3 regions of the Thioclava sp. F42-5 genome follow, and region 3 is predicted to be linked to each of the others. Evidence: riboswitches for the same ligand, from Rfam matches in the RefSeq annotation. Region 3 holds a riboswitch; each other region holds the start of a gene.
The links. Region 3 has a riboswitch for thiamine pyrophosphate ahead of thiC (phosphomethylpyrimidine synthase ThiC). Riboswitches for the same ligand answer to the same signal wherever they lie in the genome.
Positions count from the first base shown of each region.

Region 1: linked by a shared signal. The riboswitch ahead of thiM (hydroxyethylthiazole kinase) and the one ahead of thiC (phosphomethylpyrimidine synthase ThiC) in region 3 are both predicted to bind thiamine pyrophosphate.
Region 2: linked by a shared signal. The riboswitch ahead of thiB (thiamine ABC transporter substrate binding subunit) and the one ahead of thiC (phosphomethylpyrimidine synthase ThiC) in region 3 are both predicted to bind thiamine pyrophosphate.

Region 1 covers NZ_NBNZ01000001.1:936,994-940,263, forward strand. The annotation lists gene thiD (bifunctional hydroxymethylpyrimidine kinase/phosphomethylpyrimidine kinase) at 1-522, opposite strand, end outside; gene thiE (thiamine phosphate synthase) at 519-1,133, opposite strand; gene thiM (hydroxyethylthiazole kinase) at 1,130-1,918, opposite strand; TPP riboswitch at 1,980-2,074, opposite strand; gene B6V74_RS04275 (cytochrome c) at 2,386-2,841, shown strand; gene B6V74_RS04280 (PQQ-binding-like beta-propeller repeat protein) at 2,885-3,270, shown strand, end outside.
Region 2 covers NZ_NBNZ01000002.1:696,870-700,139, reverse strand. The annotation lists gene B6V74_RS08655 (thiamine/thiamine pyrophosphate ABC transporter permease ThiP) at 1-780, opposite strand, end outside; gene thiB (thiamine ABC transporter substrate binding subunit) at 756-1,748, opposite strand; TPP riboswitch at 1,785-1,889, opposite strand; gene B6V74_RS08645 (DUF4139 domain-containing protein) at 2,063-3,270, shown strand, end outside.
Region 3 covers NZ_NBNZ01000004.1:355,441-358,710, forward strand. The annotation lists gene B6V74_RS13275 (S8 family peptidase) at 1-1,624, shown strand, start outside; TPP riboswitch at 1,708-1,828, shown strand; gene thiC (phosphomethylpyrimidine synthase ThiC) at 1,943-3,270, shown strand, end outside.

The sequences.
Region 1 (3,270 bases), on a different contig from region 3:
GCCCTTCAGCAGCACCGCACGCGGCCCGAGCTCGCGCAGCGCATGGGCCTGATCGCGCATCTCGTCGAAGCGCGTCGCCTCGGCGCAGCCCAGCAGATCGGCGGCCTCGGGCAGGTTCGGCGTGACCAGATCGGCCCGGGGCAGCAGGCTGTGCAGCGCGGTCACCGCCGCCTCTTCCAGCAGCCGATCGCCGCCTTTCGCGACCATCACCGGATCGAGCACTACCGGACAGTCGAGCCCGGTCAGCCTCTCGGCCACAGTCTCGATGATCGCGGCATCGCCCAGCATTCCGATCTTGATCGCGTCGATACGAACGTCTTCGCGCAGCGATGCCAACTGAGTTGCGATCAGCGCCGTGTCGCACAGGCTCACCGCCTGCACGCCGCGCGTGTTCTGGGCGGTCAGCGCGGTAATCACGCTCATCGCGTAGCCACCATTGGCGGAGATGGCCTTGATATCGGCCTGAATGCCCGCCCCGCCCGATGGGTCGGAACCCGCGATGGTGAGAATATTGGGGATCATGTGTCGCTCCATGCGTTGCGCAGGGTTCGGGTGGCGCGCGCCATGTCAGGGGCACGCGAGATGGCGGAAATCACCGCGAGACCGGCACCGCCCGCCGCGCGGATTGCGGGCGCGTCAGTGGCAGTGATCCCGCCGATCGCGAGGCAGGGAATATCGGTGCGCGAGACGATCTTGGCAAAGCCCACATGGCCGATCGGGGCGGCATGGTCGGGCTTCGAGCCGGTCGCATGGATCGGACCGACGCCGAGATAATCGATACCGGGAGGAACGGCGGCGATCTGCGCCTCGGTCTCGATCGAGAGGCCAAGGAGCATGTCGGGCCCGATCCGGCGGCGGATCGCGGCGGGGTCGCCATCGCTCTGACCGATATGCAGCCCGGCGGCCCCAATCTCGATGGCCACCGCGACCCTATCGTTCACGATCAGCGGCACGTCATAGGGGGCAAGCGCTTCGACCAGCGTCCGGGCCAGCGCGGCGAATTCCGCATCGGGGAGCACCTTGTCGCGCAGCTGCACCCAGCCTGCACCGCCCCGTGCCGCGGCCACGGCTTGCGCGAGCACCGGCTGCGGGGCGGCCGGGTCGGTGACGAAACAGATGGACGGGATCATCATGCGGATTCGATCCGAGCTCCGGCGCTCAGCGCCTCGGCGTCGATCGCATAGAGCGCATCGAGGAACGCGACCTGAAAACTTCCCGGGCCTGAGGCACTCGCCCCGGCGCTCTCCCCGGCGAGCCCGAAATAAGCCAGCGCCGCGACGACCGCCTCGAAGCGAGGCTGTCCCGCGAGAAACGCAGCCACCAGACCGGTCAGCGAACAGCCCAAAGCGGTCACGCGCGGCATCATCGCATGGCCATTGGCGACCCGCGCAGCGCGCTCCCCATCCGTCACAAAATCGACCGCGCCAGTCACCGCAACCACGGCCCCGCTCATCCGGGCCAAGGCCCGTGCGGCGCCTTCCGCGGTCTCGACACTCTCAGTGGAATCCGCCCCTTTCCCCGCGCCAGCCTCGCCCGCAAGCGCAAGGATCTCCGACGCGTTGCCGCGGATTGCCGTCGGGCGCAGTTCCACGAGCCGCGCACCGAGCGCACGCCGATAATCCGTCGCGCCGACAGCGACAGGGTCTAGCACCCACGGGGTTCCCTGCGCGCTCGCGACCTTGGCCGCCGCCGCCATCGCCTCAGCCCAGGGCGGCGACACCGTGCCGATATTGATGCTGAGCGCCTGCGCGAGTCCGGCGAACTCGGCCGCCTCCTCGCGCGCATGCACCATCGCGGGCGAGGCGCCGGAGGCGAGCAGAACATTCGCCATCACGTTCATCGCGACGTAATTGGTTATGTTGTGAACGAGCGGCGCGGTCTGCCGCATCGCCGCGAGATATTGTCCGGGATCTTCCATCGCTCTCTCCTTGGCTGCGGGCATCAGGAGAAGTGCGAGGGGGCAAAGGCGGGAACGCGCCTGACCGTCTCACGCGCCTCCCTCCGCCGGCATTATCCGGTTCAGGTTCTAAGGGTTCGTCTCAGCCCGGTTGCCCGAGCGCCCCTGTCGCTTCGCTCCGAGAGGTGACAGCCTTCGCGCCGCCCGTCAAGCCGGGTCAGACGAGGCGCCCACAGCTTCGCCGCGATCAGCATCCAGCGCATATCCTTGAACGGCGGAACCATTCTGGTCGCCGTCATATGTCAGGCCGGAAAAGAGCGAAGATACCGGCGTCGTTTTCGGATCCGCTTTCCCATCCGAAACATGCTCGGTGCAGACCCGTCTGCCTGATGCCCGCAAAGCAGAATGGAACAAAGGCACCTTGCATCCGTTGGGGAACCATATCCCCCACCGCTCCGTCCCAGCATTATTGAGCGAGGTTTTTTAGCATGAGACGTCTAGACACGCATTCCGGAACGGCCCTGACCGGCCTCGTTACCGCCCTTGTCCTCTGCGCGAGCGCAGCCTACCCGGGCTCTTCGGACCAGCAGGCCCTTTTCACATCCAAGCAGGCATCGTCAGGCCACGACGTGTACAAGAAGCACTGCGCCGATTGTCATGGCAGCGATCTGATGGGGGATGCAGGCCCGGCACTGGCGGGCAAGAAATTCGCCGACAGCCTCGATTACAGCGGCATGACCGGCAAGCAACTATACGACTTCATCGCGAAGCACATGCCCAAGGATGACCCGGGCGAGCTGACCGACAAGCAGTATCTCCAGACATTCGCCTATCTGCTTTGCAAGAACGGTTTCAAACCCGGGGACAGCGCGATCGACCAGAAAGCGATCGATGCGATGGACCTGCAGCCGTTGCCGGACTCGTCGCAGTCATCCTGCGACTGACCCGACCGCCGCGGCTGATCATTTCAAGAGAGGAGGACCGAACATGGCACATTTGCCACCATTCACCGCGACCTCGCGAGGCGCCGTCCGACCTCTGATCCTGTCCGTATGCGTGGCGGCCCTGCCGGCACTTGCGCACGCGAAGCAGAGTGACGAGATCCAGGGCACGAGCGACACGAACCGCGCCCAGATGAAGGAGCTTCCCGCTTCGGCGAATGTCGCTGTCGACGACAACGCGATGCGATCCGCCAAGGACAACAAGTCCGATTGGTTGCTGCATGGCCGGAGCTACAGCAACCAGCGCTATTCGCCACTCGACCAGATCACGACGGACAATATCGACAAGCTGCACCCGGTTGCCTTGGTGCAGACCGGAAAGGTCGCCAGCTTCGAGACCACGCCGATCGTCGTCGATGGCGTGATGTATAT
Region 2 (3,270 bases), on a different contig from region 3:
CAGGGTGGCGCGCGCCGCGATCAGCAGCGCCGCGACCGAGATCGCGACCTGCACCAGCGCAAGGCTCGCCGCGCGGCCCATGTCGAAATCGAAGCGGAAGGCCTGATAGATCGCCAGCTCCACCGTGGTCGCGCGCGGCCCGCCGCCAAGGGTCAGGGCCACCGCGAAGGACGTCAGGCAGACGAGGAAGATCGCGAGGAAAGCACCGGGCAACACGCTGCGCAGCATCGGACGTTCAAGGTGACGCGTGACCTCCGCAGGGCCGAAGCCGAGGGTCGCGGCAAGGCGAAACCGCTCGGCCGGGATCGCCTCCCAGCCGTGCAGGATCATCCGGGTCGCAAGCGGCAGGTTGAAGAAAACATGGGCCACGATGACGCCCTGCGCGCCGTAGATCGAAATCGGATCGATGCCGAGCGGGGCGAGGGCCGCATTGACCAGCCCGCGCCGCCCGAAGACCGCGATCAGCCCGAAGACCGCGACGATCACCGGCAGGATGAAGGGAGCCCCCAGGAGCGAAATCAGCAGTCCGCGCCCGGCGAAGCGGCGGCGATGCAGCGCACGGGCGACCGGCACCGCCAGCGCGCAGGAGATCAGCGCCGAGGCCGCCGCCTGCCAGAGCGTGAAGCGGATCGCGGCGAGATCGGTTTCGCGCAAGCCGGTCAGCCCGCCTGCCCGGAGCGCCACTGCCGCCAAAGTGCCAAGGACAAGCGCGGCCAAAGCCGCACCCGCCAGCACCGCCCAGATGGGCGTGCCTCTTATCTGGAGAAGGCGCGTTGCCATTCGTCCAGCGCCGGACCGCGCAGTTTCTCGGCCTCGGCCTCACCCAGATAGAGCGTCTTGTCGGGCATCGGGAGTTTCTGGAACACTTCCGGCAGCTGATCGTGGGGCAGTTTCGCCGGGAAGGACCAGTTCGCCGTCGCGATCATGCCTTGGAAATCGGGGCTCAGCACGTAATCCATGAATTTCTGCGCCAGCTCGGGATGTTTCGAGGTCTTGAGCTGCGCGACCAGTTCGGGGGTGAAGTAATGCCCCTCGGGGAAGATCGCGGCGGCCTTGGAGTCGTCGTCCTCGGCCATGATGTGATAGGCGGGCGAGGTGACGTAGCTGAGCACCATATCCGCCTCGCCGTCGGTGAACATCCCGTAGGCCTCGGACCAGCCCGGGGTCACGGTCAGCACCTTGGGCGCGATCTTCGTCCACGCCTCTTCGGCCTTGTCGCCGTAGATGTCCTTCACCCAGAGCAGCAACGACAGACCCGCGACCGAACTGCGCGGATCCTCGATGACGATCTTGTAGGCGTCGTCGGGCGCATCCAGCAGGTCCTGGAAGCTCGTGGGCGGGTTCTTCAGCTTGGTCTTGTCATAGACGAAGGCCAGTTCAGACCAGTCGAAGGGCAGAAAGATCGAATCGTCCCATTTGACCGGCATGGTCAGGTCGGACGTGTCCTCGTTATGCGGGGCGAACAGGCCCGTGGCGCGCGCCTTCGCGGTCACGTCGGTGTTCAGACCGATCGCGACATCGGCGGAGGTCTTGTCGCCTTCGAGCAGGATGCGCGGCAACACATCGCCCGCCACGAATTTCAGATCGCAATCGCAGGTCGCCTCGAACCCCTTCTCGATCGCGGGACCGGGGCCCCATTCGCTCGTGAAATAATCAGGCGCATAGACGGTGAGCACGGGCTTGTCCTCGGCCGCCGCCATCGTGGCGATCAGGCTCAGGGCTCCCGCAAGCATCAGGTGGGTTTTCATGCCTCACTCCTTGGGCTTGCCGGGCGGAGTGGGGCCGGACTATCCGGCTACCTTCCCTCCGCCGGTCTTAACCGGTTCAGGTTCAACGGGTTCGCGTGGATCGCATCTCAGCCGGATCATCCGGCACCCCGAGGTAGGGCGCAACCTATGCGCGCGGGGCTTCGGACGCAAGGGCAAGCAGTCGTAGCCCCCCGACGCCTAGCACGAACGCTCTGGCGAGTTCCCGCCAGTGACGACCCGCGCCGGATTTCAATGGCTTGCAACTGCGCGCAGGCCGACGCAGGCTCGATCCGGAACGGATGTGGGAGGAACCGATGCGCATCACCCTGACGGCGGCCCTTATGGCCGCGACCGCCCTGCCCGCCTTGGCCGACACGATCGAGGCACCGGGCAAGATCACGGCCGTGACGCTCTTTCCGCAGGGCGCGCAGGTGGTGCGGCAGGTGGAGGTGAAGGCGCCCGAGGGCAGCCATGACCTGCTGGTTCCGGGGTTTCCCGAAGGCACCGACATCTCGACGCTGCGGGTGTCGGGTGACGGTGTGCAGATCGGCGCGGTGAGCCTGATCTCAGGGCGCGCGCCGGCGACCAGCGGAACCGAAAGCGCAGCGGTGAAGGCTGCGCGTGACCGGCTAGCCTCTGCAAAGGAAGCCCTTGCGGAAAAGGAAGACGCGGTGGCCGTGATCCGCGCCAAGGCGCAGGCCGCGCGCGACCAGATCACATATCTCAAGAACACCGACTCGCAGGTCACCGCGCCCGAACAGCTGCGCGCGCTGGCGCAGATGGTGGAGGATCAGATTCTCTCGGCCACCGAACGCGCAATCGCCGCCGAAGCGGAAGCGCGCCGCGCGGAAGCCGCGCTCGACCCCGCGAAAGAGGCGGTGAAACAGGCGCGAGCGGCGCTCGATGCGCTGCTGAACCCGGCGAAAGATCGAGAGATGCTCAGCGCGAAGGTGCAGGGCTCGGGCACGCTGACGATCACCTCTTACGTTAACAATGCCGGGTGGCAGCCCTCCTATGATCTGCGGCTCGACCGCGACAAGGGCGCGGTGGATATGGAGCGCTTCGTCTCGGTCCATCAGGCCACCGGCGAGGACTGGCGTAACGTCGACCTGACGCTCTCGACCGCTCGCCCCGGCGGGCGCGCAGAGCCGGGCGAAGTCTATCCGCGCCTCGCGCACATCGGCGACCCGGATGCGCCGCCCGCACCGGTGCCGATGAAGCGCTCCCTCGCGGCATCGGATGGCGCCGCCGCGCCGATGGCGGAAGCAGCGATCAGCGACCGCGCCGATCTTCAGATGCAGGGCGAAACGGTGACCTACCATTACCCGAGCGCGGTCGATCTGCGCGACGGGTTCGACGATCTCCGCCTGAGCCTCGATTCCAAGACCCTCCCGATGGAGGTCTTCGCCGAAGCCGCCCCGCTGACCGATCCGCAGGCCTATCGCGTGGCCGAGGGCAAGAACGGGACCGGCGAGATCCTGTTGCCCGGCCCCGCGAACCTCTATGCCGATGGCGCGCTGGT
Region 3 (3,270 bases):
GATGAACAACAGCTGGTCCTATGTGGACAGCACGGACAAGACGCTTACGATCGACCAGTTTTCGAGCGCCGAGCAGATCCGTCTGCAGCTCGGGTCGGCCACGATCGACGCGCTCGATGCAGCCGCGAAAGCGGGCATGGTCAGCGTGTTCGCTGCGGGTAACGACGGCGGCGCCAATCCCAGCGTGATGGCCGGCCTGCCGGAATACTTCCCGGAAATGGACGGCTCGATCCTCGGCGTCGTGGCCGTCGACAGCAACCATCAGATCGCGAGCTTTTCCAACCGCTGCGGCGAGGCGATGAATTACTGCCTCGCGGCGCCGGGCGTGAACATCCTCTCGACCTATCCGAGCGATCTCGGCGGCGATTACGCCTACATGAGCGGGACTTCCATGGCGACGCCCTATGTCACCGGCGCGGTCGCGGTGCTCAAGAGCGAATTCCCCGAGCTGACAGGTCAGCAAATCGTGCAGATCCTCGAGACCAGCGCGACCGATCTCGGCGCGGTCGGAATCGATCCGGTTTATGGCTGGGGAGAGCTCAATCTGCGGCAGGCACAGGCACCTGCCGGGACGCTGAAAGTCGAGACGACCAGCTCTCTCGACGGCCCCTCCGTGCCCGCAGCCCGAAGCGCGATCAGCGCAAGCCGCAGCGTGGCCGGGGCCCTGCGCGCGACGCTCTCCAACCAGCGAATGATCGTCACCGATGCCTTTGATCGGGGCTATCATGTGCCGACCAGCAGCTTCGTGGCGGATTACGCGGATGCCAGCGCCGCCCGAGCCGCGACGGAAGCCTTCGCGATGGGACGGACGGATGCGATCAATCTGAGCGCGGGCACCGGCACCTTGTCGCTGTCGCGCGGCGACGGTTCCGCGATTGCCGGAACAGGCTGGGTCGACAGCGCCGCGATGGCCGCGCCATACCTGAAATCTTTCGATGCCACATCCGCGCTGCATTACGAAATCGGCCTCGGCGACGGGCTGTCGGCGTCGATTTCGCAGGCAGGCGGCGGGGCTGGAGATATCACCTCGCATTACATCGCCGGCTCGCTCAGTGCCCGGTTTGGCACCGGCAAGCTCTCGATGACCGTCGGCAGCCTGCATGAAGACGGCGGCTTCCTGGGAACCTCGGTGGGCGGCGCGTTCGGTGGCGGCCTGTCCAGCGATACCCGCTTCGTTCAGCTCGGCATGAACGTCGCCCTCGGTGACGGCACCTCTCTCGCGTTCACCGCGGCCAATGGCAGTTCGAACTTCTCCGGAGACGGTTTGCTTCGCTCCGGCAGCGGGCTGCACTCGAACGCCTATGCCGTGGGCCTGAGCAAGACAGGGTTTCTGTCCGGCGATGATCGTGTCTCCATCGGGATTTCGACGCCGATCTCGCTTGCCTCGGGCAAGATGACGATGAGCGTGCCGACGGCCGTCGGGGTCGCCGTCGGAAACGCCCGCTCAGACAAGGTGGTGATGACGACCTCCTCGGTGAATATCGAAAGCGCAGCACCTCAGCCCGACCTTCAGTTCGGCTATTCGCGCACGACGGGGATCGGTCGTCTCGGCGCGGGGCTTGTCTACGAACCCGGGAAGCGTTCAGCGATGGGGGTTTCGCTGGGATGGACGGCGCGCTTTTGAACCGCTGACGCCGGGCGCGCCGATCACGACCGCCGGATGTCGCGCGGACGCGCCTTGCCAGGTTCGCACTTCGCTCCTACAACAGGATCACGCAGGGGAGTCCCGCTTAGGGGACTGAGAGGCTGACAGGGTGAAAACCCGGTGACGCGACCCTTTGAACCTGACCCAGTTGATACTGGCGTAGGAAGCTAGGCGCGCAGACCGGGAAGAGTCTTTCTCTCGTTGCGGGCCATGACAAAAGGCCGTTCGGCCTTTGGTTTCCCAAGCGTCTCTCAATTGGTGTCCTTTGAGATCGAATGCTTGAGGAGCACCGAAACGATGAACATCCCCAACCCCAAGATCACCACCGGTCCGCTGCCGGCGTCGCGCAAGATCTACGTCGAGGGCGCTTTGCATGAAGGTTTGCGCGTGCCGATGCGCGAGATCGCCATGCACCCCACCGCAGGGGAAGCACCGCTGCCGGTCTATGACAGTTCGGGCCCTTATACCGACCCCGAGGTCACGACCGATATCAATGCCGGTCTCGCGCCGTTGCGCCGGGCATGGATCGAGGCGCGCGGCGATGTCGAGAGATATACCGGGCGCGATGTCCGACCCGAGGATAACGGCTTTGCCCAAGGGGCGCGGCTGACGCCGGAATTCCCGGTCAGGCGGCAACCGTTGCGGGCCAAGGGCGACCGCGCGGTGACGCAGCTGGCCTACGCCCGCGCCGGGATCATCACGCCCGAGATGGAGTTCGTCGCGATCCGCGAGAACCAGCTGCGCGAGGCCGTAGGACCGCGCGACGGGCAGGACTGGGGCGCGAACCTGCCCGATTACGTGACGCCGGATTTCGTGCGCGACGAGATCGCCGCAGGCCGCGCGATCATCCCGGCCAATATCAACCACCCGGAAGCCGAGCCGATGATCATCGGGCGCAATTTCCTCGTGAAGATCAACGCCAACATGGGCACCTCGGCCGTCACCTCCTCGATGGAGGAAGAGGTCGACAAGTTGGTCTGGGCGATCCGCTGGGGCGCCGACACCGTGATGGACCTCTCGACCGGGCGCAACATCCACAACACCCGCGAATGGATCATCCGAAACAGCCCCGTGCCGATCGGGACCGTGCCGATCTATCAGGCGCTGGAGAAGGTGAACGGCATCGCCGAGGACCTGACATGGGAGGTCTTCCGCGACACGCTGATCGAACAGGCCGAGCAGGGCGTCGACTACTTCACGATCCATGCAGGGGTGCGTCTGCACATGGTGCCGATGACGGTGGAGCGCGTGACCGGGATCGTCAGCCGGGGCGGCTCGATCATGGCGAAATGGTGCCTGCATCACCACAAGGAGAGCTTCCTCTACGAGCATTTCGAAGAGATCTGCGACATCTGCCGCCGCTACGACGTCTCGTTCAGCCTCGGCGACGGGCTGCGGCCGGGCTCGATCGCGGATGCCAATGACGCCGCGCAATTCGCCGAGCTGGAGACGCTGGGCGAGCTGACGAAGATCGCCTGGGCGAAGGACTGTCAGGTGATGATCGAGGGGCCCGGTCATGTGGCCATGCACAAGATCAAGGAGAACATGGACAAGCAGCTGGAGTGCTGCCACGAAGCGCCGTTCTACACGCTCGGTCCGCTGACCACGGATATCGCGCCGGGTTA